3 regions of the Bradyrhizobium sp. AZCC 1719 genome follow, and region 3 is predicted to be linked to each of the others. Evidence: predicted binding sites of a transcription regulator. Region 3 holds the regulator's gene; each other region holds the start of a gene.

Region 1 (4,494 bases), 3.7 Mb from region 3:
GGATCGATCATGGGATCGATCATCACCGGATTTGCGCTCGGCGTGATCGAGGGACTGACCAAGTATTTTTATCCCGAAGCTTCCAACACCGTGGTGTTCGTCCTGATGGTGCTGGTGTTGCTGGTGAAGCCAACGGGACTGACTGGACGGGCTGCCTGACATGAGCGCATTGACTGACGACACACTGCCGGTAACGCCGCAAGCGATGCGCGACGAAATGATTGTGTTCGCCGGGATGGCGGTGCTGCTGGGGCTCGTACCCATGACGGGCATCTATCCGTTCTTCGTGATGCAGGCGCTGTGCTTCGCGCTGCTTGCTTGCGCTTTCAACCTCCTGATCGGCTATGGCGGCCTGCTGTCGTTCGGCCACGCCATGTTCCTGGGGACCGCGGGCTACTGCTCGGCGCATGCGCTCAAGGTCTGGGGTGTAACGCCGGAAGTCGGAATTCTGGTCGGCGTCGCCGGCGCCGCCGCGCTTTCAGTCGTCACCGGCTTCATCTCGATCCGCCGCCAGGGCATCTACTTTTCGATGATCACGCTGGCGCTCTCGCAGCTCCTGTATTTTATCTATCTGCAGGCGCCGTTCACGCATGGCGAGGACGGCATCCAGGGCATTCCGCAGGGCTACCTGTTTGGAATATTCGATCTCTCCAGGCCGACGGTGCTTTACTACGTGGTGCTCGCCGGGTTCCTCGGCGGCTTCCTCCTGATCTACCGCACCATCAACTCGCCATTCGGAGAGGTGCTGAAGTCGATCCGGGAGAACGAGCAGCGCGCGATCTCGCTGGGCTACAAGACTGACCAGTACAAGCTGGTCGCTTTCATCCTCTCTGGAACGATTGCGGGCTTTGCCGGCTCGCTGAAGGTGTTCGTGGCGCAGAACGCTTCGCTCACCGACGTGCACTGGACGATGTCGGGTGAAATCGTGCTGATGACGCTGGTCGGCGGCCTCGGCACGGTGTTTGGTCCGGTCGTCGGGGCCTTCGTTATCATCGCCATGCAGCAATATCTGGCCGGCTTCGGCCAATGGGTGACGGTGATCCAGGGCGTCATCTTCGTGGCCTGCGTGTTGACGTTCCGCCGGGGCATCATCGGCGAGATCGCGCGTTATTTCCGCCGATCCCTGTAAAAACGGCGGGTTTTGGCGCAGTTTTCGGTGCCACAAAGCGGTGGATGATCCGGTTCCCGGGGCCCGACGTCGCGCGCTTTTCCCTCGAATGGTCTATGACAGTTTTGTGACAGCCCGCTCCGCGGCTGTTTCTGTACGACGGAAAAATGCCCATGCTGCGCTGGTTTCGTGCCTTTTTGCCCAAGGAGGAGCGGTTTTTTGACTTATTTGCCCGCCACGCCCAGACGGTCGTGCAGGGCGCGCTGGCGTTGCAGGACATGATGCGCGGCGGCGAGGAGACGCCGGTATTCTGCCAGCGAGTCAATCAGTTCGAACACGACGCCGACGGCATCACCCGCGAGGTCCTGACCGCGGTCCGCCGCACCTTCATTACCCCGTTCGACCGCGGCGACATCAAGAATCTGATCACGTCGATGGACGACGCGATCGACCAGATGCAGCAGACCGCGAAGGCGGTGGTGCTGTTCGAGGTCCGAACGTTCGAGCCTCCGATGCGCGAAATAGCCACGCTGTTGGTCGAGTGCGCCAATCTGGTCAGCCGCGCGCTTCCCCTGATGAAGTCGATCGGGAGTAACGTCGCGATGCTGACCGCCATTACCGAGGAAATCGGAAAGCTGGAGGGTCGTATCGACGATCTCCACGACATCGGGTTGAAGGAGCTGTTTCTCAAGCATCGCAACGGCAATTCGATGGATTTCGTCGTCGGCGCCGAGATCTACAAGCATCTCGAAAAGGTGTCCGATCGCTTCGACGACGTCGCCAACGAGATCAACTCGATCGTGATCGAACAGGTATAGGGCAGGGCCAATTCAGTGGACGCCACCCTGGCTTTTCCAATTCTGGTCTTCTTGATTGGCGTCGCGCTGTTGTTCGATTTCCTCAACGGTCTGCACGACGCCGCCAACTCGATCGCCACGATCGTATCGACCCGCGTGCTGCGGCCGCATTATGCGGTGGCTTGGGCGGCGTTCTTCAATTTCATTGCCTTCCTGGTCTTTGGCCTGCACGTTGCCAATACCATCGGCAAGGGGATCATCGAGCCCGATGTCGTGGACGCGACCGTCATCTTCGCTGCGCTGGTCGGCGCGATTGTCTGGAACCTGATCACCTGGGGGCTCGGCATTCCATCGTCGAGTTCGCACGCGTTGATCGGCGGACTGGTCGGCGCCGGCGTGGCGAAGGCCGGGATTTCGGCCGCGGTCTGGAGCGGGCTGTCCAAGACGCTCCTGGCGATCGTGTTGTCGCCGCTGGTCGGATTCCTGCTGGCGCTGGTGCTGGTCGCGATCGTGTCCTGGCTGTCGGTGCGCTCGACGCCGTTTGCGGTCGATCGCGCGTTCCGCATCCTGCAATTCGTCTCGGCCTCGCTCTATTCGCTCGGCCATGGCGGCAACGACGCGCAAAAGACCATGGGCATCATCGCGGTGCTTTTGTATTCGCAGGGCCACCTCGGGGCAGATTTCGCGATTCCCTTCTGGGTCGTGATTTCCTGCCAGGCGGCGATGGGGCTCGGCACATTGATGGGAGGCTGGCGGATCGTCCGCACCATGGGATTGCGGATCACGAAATTGACGCCGATGCAGGGCTTTTGCGCCGAAACCGGTGGAGCTGCGACCCTGTTCATGGCGACCTATCTCGGGGTTCCCGTATCCACGACCCACACCATTACCGGCTCCATTGTCGGCGTCGGCGCGGCGCGGCGGGTCTCTGCGGTGCGCTGGAACGTGGCGAGCTCGATCGTCTACGCCTGGGTAATCACCATTCCGGCTTCAGGGTTCGTCGCGGCGCTGACCTATTGGGCGGTGCTGTTGCTGCGCTGATCAGGTGACCAGCTTGAGCCCGACAATGCCGGCCACGATCAGTCCGATGCAGGCGAGGCGAGCCGCGGTCGCAGGTTCGCCGAACAGGGCGATACCAAGGATTGCCGTTCCGACCGCACCGATGCCGGTCCATATGGCATAGGCGGTTCCGATCGGCAGCGCTTTCAAGGCAAGGCCGAGCAGGACGATGCTGCCTGCCATGCAGGCGAGCGTCAGGACGGATGGAACAAGTCGCGTGAAACCCTCGGTATATTTGAGGCCGATCGCCCAGCCTATTTCCATGAGCCCGGCGACGAACAATACGATCCACGCCATGACAACCCTCCAAAACCTGGCAGGGTCGTCCCCGCGGATGAGCCCTGCGAATTGGAAGGCCGTCCTTCCGCGACGGATATGGGACTGGCCAGCAGCGTCCGCAATCACCAAATGAGGCTTGATTAGCCCCGTTTTCCCTGCCAAACGCTCCAGCCTCATGTCCGACATTGCCGTCACTGCCGAATCGCCGTCCCGCTCGCCGCTCTCAGATGAAGTGGCGCGGCGGCGCACGTTTGCGATCATCTCCCACCCGGACGCCGGCAAGACCACGCTGACGGAAAAGCTGCTGCTGTTCGGCGGCGCCATCAACTTGGCGGGCCAGGTCAAGGCTAAGGGCGAGCGGCGCAATACCCGTTCCGACTGGATGAAGATCGAGCGCGAGCGCGGCATCTCGGTCGTGACCTCGGTGATGACGTTTGAATTCGAAGGCCTCGTCTTCAACCTGCTGGACACGCCGGGCCACGAAGACTTCTCGGAAGACACCTACCGGACGCTGACCGCGGTCGATTCCGCCGTCATGGTGATCGACGCCGCCAAGGGCATCGAGGCCCGGACGCGAAAGCTGTTCGAGGTGTGCCGGCTGCGCGACATTCCGATCATCACCTTCATCAACAAGATGGACCGCGAGAGCCGCGACACGTTCGAACTGCTAGACGAGATCGAAAAGACGCTGGCGCTCGACACCACGCCGATGACCTGGCCGGTCGGCCGCGGCCGCGACTTCCTCGGCACCTACGACGTCGTGAACGGCGGCGTGCGCCTGCTCGAAGGCGGTGGCGCCAAGACCGGCGCGACCGAGCAGATCGATATCGCCGATCTTGCCGGCCGCAATCCCAATCTCGACGTCGCTGAGATCAAGGACGAACTCGCGCTGGTGTCGGAAGCCTGCAAGCCGTTCGAGCTGGACGCGTTTCGCGAGGGCCACCTGACGCCGGTCTATTTCGGCAGCGCGCTGCGCAATTTCGGTGTCGGCGACTTGCTGGAAGGTCTTGGCAAGTTCGCGCCGGCGCCGCGGGCGCAGGACAGCAATTTGCGCAAGGTCGAAGCAGCCGAGCCGCGCATGAGCGCCTTCGTGTTCAAGATCCAGGCCAATATGGATCCGAACCACCGCGACCGCATCGCGTTCGCGCGGCTGTGTTCCGGCAAGCTCAGCCGCGGCATGAAAGCGAAGCTGGTGCGGACCGGCAAGAACATGTCGCTGTCGTCGCCGCAGTTCTTCTTCGCGCAGGACCG
Region 2 (4,494 bases), 4.2 Mb from region 3:
CCGGATAGGCGTAGGAGGTCGCGATATGGCCGAAGCGCGCGATGTCTTCGTACAGCTTGACGTGCATCAGGCCATATTCGCCTAGCGCATGCATGCGCCGCGTCTCGGTCTCGCGCGGCTCCAGGAACCGCAGCGGCTCGGGGATCGGCACCTGATAGACCAGCACCTGCCCGGCATGCAGCGGTGCTTCGGGAATCCGGTGCCGGGTCTGAATGACGGTGGCATCCGACGTAGCGGTCGTCGTTGCGACGCCCGCGGTCTTGCCGAAGAATTTCCGGATCGAGATCGCGTTGGTGGTGTCGTCCGAACCCTGGTCGATCACCTTCAGCACGTCGTCGGGCCCGAGGATCGCCGCCGTCACCTGCACGCCGCCGGTGCCCCAGCCATAGGGCATTGGCATCTCGCGGCTGGCGAACGGCACCTGATAGCCGGGAATAGCGATCGCCTTCAGGATCGCGCGGCGGATCATCCGCTTTGTTTGTTCGTCGAGATAGGCGAAATTGTAAGCTGGCGCGTTCATTCCGCGGCCTCCTGCATGTCCGGCGCCTCATTGGCCTCGGTGAACTCCTTGCGCAGCTTGCGCAACAGACCGAGCTCAGACTGAAAGTCGACGTAGTGCGGCAGCTTGAGATGCTCGACGAAGCCGGTCGCCTGAACATTGTCCGAGTGCGACATCACGAATTCCTCGTCCTGGGCCGGAGCGATCACTTCCTCGCCCAGCTCGCGGGCGCGCAGGCTGCGATCGACCAACGCCATCGACATGGTCTTGCGCTCGCTTTGCCCGAAGGCAAGGCCATAGCCGCGCGTAAAGCACGGCGCTTCCGTCGCCGATCCCTTGAACTGGTTGACCATCTGGCACTCGGTCAGCTCAATTGAGCCGAGCGGGACGGCAAAGCCCGCATCCTCGGCGAAGAACTCCACCTCCACCTCGCCGAAGCGGATTTCGCCGGCAAAGGGATGATTGCGGCCATAGCCGCGCTGTGAGGAATAGCCGAGCGCCAGCAGGAATCCCTCGTCGGCACGCGCAAGATTTTGCAGCCGCAGATCGCGGTCGGCCGGAAAACTCAGCGGCTCGCGCGTGAGATCGCCGACCGGCGCGTCGGCATCCGCTGCCGGCGAAGGTTCGATCAAGCCATCGCGACCGAGAATGTCGGTGACGCGTGGCGTTGCCGCCTGCGTTGCTTCCGACGTCGCCGGCTGCTCCGGCACAAAGCCGTCCGCAAGCTGCGGGTCCAGCAAGCGATGGGTGTAATCGAAAGTCGGCCCCAGGATCTGGCCACCCGGAATATCCTTGAACGTCGAGGAGACACGCCGGCGGACCTGCATCTCGCCGGTGTTGACCGGCTCGGTCGCGCCAAAACGAGGCAGCGTGGCGCGGAAGGCACGGACCAGGAAGATCGCCTCGATCAGGTCGCCGCGCGCCTGCTTGATGGCGAGTGCCGCCAGCTCGCGGTCGTAGAGCGAGCCTTCGGTCATGACGCGGTCGACGCCGAGCGAGAGCTGCTCGGCAATTTGCTCCAGCGAGAGTTCGGGCACATCACGGTCGCCACGCCGCTCGTGCGCCAGCAGGCGATGGGCGTTCTCAATGGCGCGTTCGCCTCCTTTGACGGCTACATACATGGGCTACGCTCCGCTTGCGACCAGCCGCGTGGTTCGGGGGATCGCGACAATCAAGTCGTCATGGACCAGCACGACATCGATGCCGCGCGGGAACAGGGCTTCGTTGATGGTGAGCCGCTGAAAGAGGTCGCGCGGCTGGAGCATCGCCTGCAGCAGCGCTGTACCGTCGATGCCCGGCCCCCTCATCTCGAAGGTGGGTCCCTGCGTCAGGCTCTCGGCCTGCAAGATCAGCGTCGTCGACCTGTCAGGATATTCGTTGCTGCCGAACGCGAAGCGATCGAGCGCCGGCAGGTTCTTGGCGTCGCCGACCAGGGCGAAGCTGGCGATCGATGAATCCGCGACCACCGGCGCGCTGGTATGGAACTTGAGCCACTTCGCCACATCAGGCGTGGCCGACATCGCGGCATCGAGCCAGATCGGCGTATCGTGATCGAACAACGTCAGCGCGATCGCCGCCGCGCCGCGCATCGTCCCGGCCGGCGCGCCGACAGCCGCCGTGACCCGTTGCACGCTGCCGGGACGCGCCATCGCATCCATCACGGAGCGGAAGGTCGACTGCGCCGACAATACCTTGTCGGCAAAGCCTGCAGGCAATTCTGCAACCGTCGTCATCGCATCACCCCTCGCCGCGCACCATGGTGTAGAACTCGACCCGCGTCGCCGCAGCCTCTGCCGCCTTGCGGCTGCGATCGGCGATCATGGCGGCGCGCAAAGGCCCGATCACCTTGGTCTCGACCTCACCCGAAAGCTCCGTCGACTGCACCATGGCATCGCATAGCGCGATCATCTGCGCCTTCTGCCTGTCGCGGCCGAGCACGTAGCCGAAGCCGATCTCGCCGGTCGCAAGACGCACCGCCGCGCGCGACACCGTGGCCTCGCCGAGATTGAACGGCGCACCGTCGCCGCCGATGCGGCCGCGCACCATCACGAGGCCATTCTCAGGCTCGCGCAGGTTTTCGTGCGCGGGTACCGCGATCGCCGCAAGATGGCCCGCAATGTCGCCAGCCTCGGAATGCGCCAGCACCGCCATCGCGTCCTTGCGCTGCGCTTCTCTGCTGTTCCGCCCGGTCAATCCCATGAGCAACCTTGCCTGAATCAAGTTGTCTATGATAATAGACAACTTGATAGCGGAACGCCATGACTGTTTCGTGACAAACGGATAATTTCTGGTATCACCACGCCATGAGCCTGCAGGAGAGTTCCGGCGTCGCCTTGTGGCGGCAGGTTGCCGACGGTATTGAGCGCGGCATTGCCGACGGCCGCTTTGCTGCGGGCGAAAAGCTGCCGGGCGAGATCGAGATCGCCGATACCTATCGGGTCAACCGCCACACCGTGCGGCGTGCCCTGGCTGCGCTTGCCGAACGCGGCCTGGTGCGCGCCGAACGCGGCAGCGGCACCTATGTCGAGGCGCAACGCCTCGCCTATCCCTTGCGCTCGCGGACGCGATTTTCCGAAATCGTCGGCGCCGGCGGCCGCGAGCCGCGCGGCCAATTGATAGATGCCTCCGAAGAGCCCGCGACGCGCGAACTGGCCCGTGAGCTTGGACTGAAGACCGGTGCGCCCCTGATCCGGATCGAATCGGTGCGGCTCGCTGACCGCACGCCGATCTGCGTCAGCACCAATTGGCTTTCCGCCGATCGCTTCCCGGGCGCCGGAGCGGTCTTCGCCAACGCACGCTCAATGACCAAACTGCTGGCGCATTACGGCGTTCGCGATTACCGCCGCGCCTCAACCCGCGTCACCGCCGGGATTGTGGACGCCCCCGACGCGGCAAGGCTCGATCTCGCGCTCGGGCGCCCCGTTCTCGTGGTCGACAGTACCGATGTCGATACCGACGGCAAACCGCTGGTAACCAAACGCGCGCGCTTCGCCGCGGAGCGTGTCGAGTTTCTGGTAGAGAGCAGCTAACGAGTTACCCGACGGCGCGTCGCCCGATGATCGCGAAGCGGAGACGCGATGAAATGGCGTCAATGATCGCCACAGTGATCAGGATCATGATGATCAGAAAAGCAACGCGATCCCAGTTCTGCTGGCTGATCTCGTTGGAAAGATAAAGACCAATCCCGCCTGCCCCAACGATGCCGATCACCGTCGCGGAACGCGTATTTGACTCGAAGTAATAAAGCACCTGGCTCAGGATCACCGGAAGCACCTGAGGGACGATGCCAAATCGTATTTTATGAAGGCTCGACCCGCCGGCCGCGGTTATACCGTCGACGGGTTTGGTGTCAGCCGTTTCGATCGCCTCGGAGAACAGTTTGCCGAAGGTTCCGAGATCAGACATGGCGATCGCCAGGATCCCGGCAAAGGGACCGAGCCCCACCACGTTGATGAAGATGAGCGCCCAGATCAGCGTGTCGACTCCGCGGATCGTGTCGAGCGCACGACGTGAAAGAAAATGAATGATGCGTTGGCCGACGACATTCCGGGCCGCAACGAATGCCACGGGATAGGCAACAATCGCCGCCAGGAGGGTTCCCAGAAAGGCGATGGCAAGCGTTTCCGCCAGGCCCTTCAGATAGAGGTGAAGCAGGCTACCGGGGTTCGGCGGAAACATCAGGCCGACGATCACACCAAGGCGGCCGATCCCGGTCGCCAGCTTTTCGAACGAGAAGCCGAGCCATATCATGCCGAAGATAAACAGCCCGACGAGCGCAGCAACCACTGACAGGGTCTGCATTCGTTTCAGAAGCGATGGCCTGAAGATCTCCGGATAGGTCTGGACAAGGCGGGTCCGATCGGTCTCGGTGAGGCTCGAAAGGTTCGACATCACGCACGCCCTTCCATGCCAATGAGACGGAAGCGCAGACGCTCGGTCAAGAGATCGATTGCAAAAACGGTTACAATGATCATCAACAGGATCGCGCTGACATC
Region 3 (4,494 bases):
AGCGACATCACATCCGGTGTCACGCCGACGCGCTTATAGGCGAACAGATCGCCGGTGCGGCCCATGCCGGTCTGCACCTCGTCGAACGCGAGCAGCAGGCCCTTCTCGTCGCAGAGCTGGCGCAGCGCCTTGAAGAAAGACTGCGGCGCGGAGCGCACGCCGCCCTCGCCCTGCACCGGCTCGATCAGGATGCCCGCGGTCTGCGGGCCGATCGCTTTCTTGACCGCTTCGAGATCGCCATGCGGCACCTGGTCGAAACCGTCCATCGGCGGCCCAAAGCCTTCGAGATATTTGGCGGAGCCGGTTGCTGCGAGCGTGCCCAGGGTGCGGCCGTGGAAGGCGCCCTCGAAGGTGACGAGGCGATAGCGTTCAGGATGGCCCTTGGAGAATTGATAGCGGCGCACGACCTTGATCACGCCTTCCATCGCCTCCGCACCGGAATTGCAGAAGAACACGAGGTCGGCAAAGCTCTGCTCGCAGAGCCGCGCGGCGAGCTTCTCGCCATCCGGCGACTTGAACAGGTTCGACATGTGCCAGAGTTTCGTCGACTGTTCCTGCAGCGCCGCGATCAGGTGCGGATGGCAGTGACCGAGCGCATTCACCGCGACGCCCGAGGTGAAGTCCAAATAGCGCTCGCCATTGGTGGCCGTCAGCCAGCAGCCCTCGCCGCGTTCGAAGCCGAGATCGACCCTGGCGAAGACGGGGAGCAGATGCGACGTGGCGCTATTGGTCATGGCAATCACTGAGGTTTGAGACCTGCCTTTGAGACCTGCCGCGGGCGTGCATTGGCGCGAACGCGGCAACAGCCGGTCTTGCGAAAACGAAACGTGCCGCCTCTTAAGGGCGGCACGTGAGAGGCATTCTATGTGGGTGGGGAGCGCTGTCAACACGCACGGAACGGCCTTTCCTGCAGTGCAAGATGCTGAAATCCGTAAGATTGCGGTGTGGTGGAAAACACGCAGTGAAATGCCTAGATTGTCAGAACATGTGGACGTTCGGGCCCGGACTCTTGCGCCCGAGTCACGCCATATTGTAGCGTTTGGGCTGTCGGGTACGACATCTCGTGCGGCAGTTCTGATCCCTTAGAGTCCTTTTTGTGCAGGCGTAAACGTTCGGCGCGGTTAGCGCGTCCGGCGAGGGCTAAGGGATTCTGACCGCAGGGATTTTTGAGACGATTGACTCGCCGGCGCTGCCCCCGATTGGCCGGCGCGATGCGAAGGGAAGATTACGATGACCGTTTTGACCTGGTCCGACGATCGCGTCGAACAGCTTAAGAAGCTCTGGGAAGCCGGATTGTCGGCGAGCCAGATCGCCGCGGAACTCGGAAATGTGACGCGAAACGCCGTGATCGGCAAAGTGCACCGGCTGGGCCTTTCCGGCCGTGCCAAGAGCCCCTCCTCGGCCGCCCCGCGGCAGCGCAAGGCACGCCCCGCCCAGCCGATGATGCGGGTGTCGCGCCCGGTCTCGCGCGGCAACACCGCGCTGGCACACGCCTTCGAAGTCGAGATGGAGCCGGATCCGATCGCCTTCGACAACGTCGTGCCGATGAGCCAGCGGCTGTCGCTGCTCGAACTGAACGAGGCCACCTGCCACTGGCCGGTCGGCGATCCCTCGAGCCCGGAATTCTTCTTCTGCGGCGGCAAGGCGCTCACCGGCCTGCCCTATTGCGCCCACCACTCGCGCATCGCCTACCAGCCCGCCGCCGATCGGCGGAGGCAGCAGCCGAAGCAAACGAGGTAAGGGGCGCGCTCACAGATGTCGTCCCTGCGAACGCATGCGAACGCAGGGACCCATAACCACGGGTGTGCGTGGTTATGCTTCGCTGGAGCTCCAGCGTTTCTCAACAATCAGCATCGGTGGTTATGGGTCCCCGCGTTCGCGGGGACGACAGCCGAATGCGCCGAGATAACAGCGAAACCTTACGGCTCCACTTTCGCAAACCGATCATCCAGCGCGTAACCGGCGCCGCGGACGGTGCGGATCGGATCCTGCTCGCGGCCGGGGTTGAGCAGTTTGCGCAGGCGGCCGATGTGGACGTCGACGGTGCGCTCGTCGATATAGATGTCGCGGCCCCAGACACTGTCGAGCAACTGCTCGCGGCTGAAGACGCGGCCGGGATGCTCGAGGAAAAATTCCAGCAGGCGATACTCGGTCGGACCGAGATCGATCTGGCGGCCCGAGCGCGCGACGCGGCGCTTTTCGCGGTCGAGTTCGATGTCGCCATAGGTCAGCACGGTGGCGAGCCGCTCGGGGCTCGCACGGCGCAGCAGGCCCTTCACCCGCGCCAAAAGTTCCGGCACCGAGAACGGCTTGACGATGTAATCGTCGGCGCCGGTCGCAAGCCCGCGCACCCGCTCGCTCTCCTCGCCGCGCGCGGTCAGCATGATGATCGGCAATTGCTTGGTTTCAGGGCGCGCCCTCAAGCGGCGGCACAGCTCGATGCCGGAGAGCCCCGGCAGCATCCAGTCGAGCACGACGAGATCGGGCACGCGCTCCTTCAGCCGCGTATCCGCATCGTCGCCGCGGGCGACGGTTTCGACATCATAACCTTCGGCGTCGAGGTTGTAGCGCAACAACGTGGTCAGCGCTTCCTCGTCCTCGACCACCATTATGCGCGCGCTCATCTTGCATCAGCCTCTTCTGTTTGACGCGTTATCTTCACGCGAACCGGTCTCCACTTCGCCTGAAAACGCTTTGTCAGGTATTCGGCACCGTGGTGGCAAACGTCGTCATGTCGCCCTTCGGGCGCTTGTCGAGCATCTGCTGTCCCTCGATCATGTAGAACACGGTTTCGGCGATGTTGGTGGCGTGGTCGCCGATCCGCTCGATATTCTTGGCGCAGAACATCAAATGAATACAGAACGAGATGTTGCGCGGATCCTCCATCATGTAGGTGAGGAGCTCGCGGAACAGCGAGGTGCAGATGGCGTCGACTTCCTCGTCGCCCTTCCACACCGCCATCGCCGCCGGCAGATCGTGCGCGGCATAGGCGTCCAGCACCGACTTGACCTGCGACTGCACCAGATCGGTCATGTGCTCGAGGCCGCGCATCAGTTTCAGCGGCTGGAAATCGTTCTCCAGCGCCGCGACCCGCTTGCCCATGTTCTTGGCGAGGTCGCCGATCCGCTCCAGATCGGTGGCAACCCGCATCGCGCCGACGATCTCGCGCAGATCGATCGCCATTGGCTGGCGGCGGGCGATGGTCAGCACCGCGCGCTCCTCGATCAGATGCTGTAGACGATCGACCTCGAGGTCGTTGGCGACGACGCGTTTGCCGAGCGCGACGTCGCGGCGGACCAGCGCGTCGACGGATTCGGTGATCATGCGCTCGGCCAGGCCGCCCATCTCGGCGACCAGACGAGTCAATTCCTGGAGGTCGCTGTCGAATGCCTTGGCCGTGTGTTCAGACGCCATCCTTGTTCTCCTTAGCCGAACCGGCCCGTGATGTAGTCCTGGGTGCGCTTGTCGCGCGGATTGGTAAAGATCGTCTGCGTTACACCCTCTTCCACCAGAACGCCGAGATGAAAGAACGCCGTGCGTTGCGAGACGCGCGCGGCCTGCTGCATCGAGTGAGTGACGATGATGATCGTGAAGTTTTCCTTCAGGTCGTCGATCAGTTCCTCGATGCGAGCGGTCGCGATCGGATCAAGCGCGGAGCAAGGCTCATCCATGAGAATGACTTCCGGACCGACAGCAATGGCCCGAGCGATGCACAACCGCTGCTGTTGGCCGCCCGACAGTCCGGTGCCAGCTTCATGGAGCCGATCCTTCACTTCCTCAAAAAGCCCCGCCCTCTTCAGACTGGTTTCAACGATGTGATCGAGGTCGCTCTTACTGCGCGCCAGCCCGTGAATGCGAGGTCCATAAGCAATATTATCGTAGATTGATTTAGGAAACGGGTTGGGTTTCTGGAACACCATGCCCACGCGAGCACGAAGCTGGACCACGTCGAGCCCGCGCTCGTAAATGTTCGTATTGTCGATCTCGATGTCGCCGGTAACGCGGCATGTCAGGATAGTATCGTTCATTCGATTGAGGCAGCGCAAGAACGTCGATTTGCCGCAGCCCGACGGGCCAATGAACGAAGTGACGGATTTCTCCGGAATGTTCACCGTAACGTCGAAGAGCGCCTGCTTCTCTCCATAATGAACGTTGACGTTCTTTGCGGTGATTTTCGACCGACCCACCGGCATTTCGCCGGATACGGGAATCGTCACCGACGACATGGCTGAAGCGCTATGGGTATTCATTGAAAACTCCGTAACTCTGGATTTGCCGGACGCGCGCGCCAATCGAGTTTTACCATTGCAGTTTCTTTCGGAGCCGGTAGCGGAAGTAGATGGCGACCCCATTCAAAATAAGCGTGATCGCCATCAAAACGAGGCCCGCGGCGGCCGCGTTTGAATGGAAATCAGCGCCCGGACGCGACACCCAATTGAACGCCTGAATCGGCAGGACGGTGAAGCCTTCGAACAACCAGGCAAATGATACGAA

What was found. The regulator PhoB, encoded in region 3, activates phosphate uptake and scavenging genes when phosphate is short. The targets are predictions, from matches to a motif close to TGTCATNNANCTGTCAT.
Region 1: a site for PhoB is predicted at 1,225-1,241, ahead of V1292_RS28315 (DUF47 domain-containing protein). Genes of this name have one in related genera too.
Region 2: a site for PhoB is predicted at 2,758-2,774, ahead of phnF (phosphonate metabolism transcriptional regulator PhnF). Genes of this name have one in related genera too.

What each region holds. Positions count from the first base shown of each region.
Region 1 covers NZ_JAZHRU010000001.1:5,973,404-5,977,897, reverse strand. Annotated here, with positions in the region: gene V1292_RS28325 (branched-chain amino acid ABC transporter permease) at 1-159, shown strand, start outside; gene V1292_RS28320 (branched-chain amino acid ABC transporter permease) at 161-1,129, shown strand; gene V1292_RS28315 (DUF47 domain-containing protein) at 1,282-1,926, shown strand; gene V1292_RS28310 (inorganic phosphate transporter) at 1,942-2,946, shown strand; gene sugE (quaternary ammonium compound efflux SMR transporter SugE) at 2,947-3,261, opposite strand; gene V1292_RS28300 (peptide chain release factor 3) at 3,419-4,494, shown strand, end outside.
Region 2 covers NZ_JAZHRU010000001.1:6,492,592-6,497,085, forward strand. Annotated here, with positions in the region: gene V1292_RS30675 (alpha-D-ribose 1-methylphosphonate 5-phosphate C-P-lyase PhnJ) at 1-520, opposite strand, end outside; gene V1292_RS30680 (carbon-phosphorus lyase complex subunit PhnI) at 517-1,620, opposite strand; gene phnH (phosphonate C-P lyase system protein PhnH) at 1,624-2,232, opposite strand; gene phnG (phosphonate C-P lyase system protein PhnG) at 2,237-2,698, opposite strand; gene phnF (phosphonate metabolism transcriptional regulator PhnF) at 2,803-3,528, shown strand; gene phnE (phosphonate ABC transporter, permease protein PhnE) at 3,533-4,390, opposite strand; gene phnE (phosphonate ABC transporter, permease protein PhnE) at 4,390-4,494, opposite strand, start outside.
Region 3 covers NZ_JAZHRU010000001.1:2,243,722-2,248,215, reverse strand. Annotated here, with positions in the region: gene V1292_RS10635 (aspartate aminotransferase family protein) at 1-734, opposite strand, end outside; gene V1292_RS10630 (GcrA family cell cycle regulator) at 1,231-1,740, shown strand; gene phoB (phosphate regulon transcriptional regulator PhoB) at 1,920-2,624, opposite strand; gene phoU (phosphate signaling complex protein PhoU) at 2,698-3,414, opposite strand; gene pstB (phosphate ABC transporter ATP-binding protein PstB) at 3,426-4,193, opposite strand; gene pstA (phosphate ABC transporter permease PstA) at 4,300-4,494, opposite strand, start outside.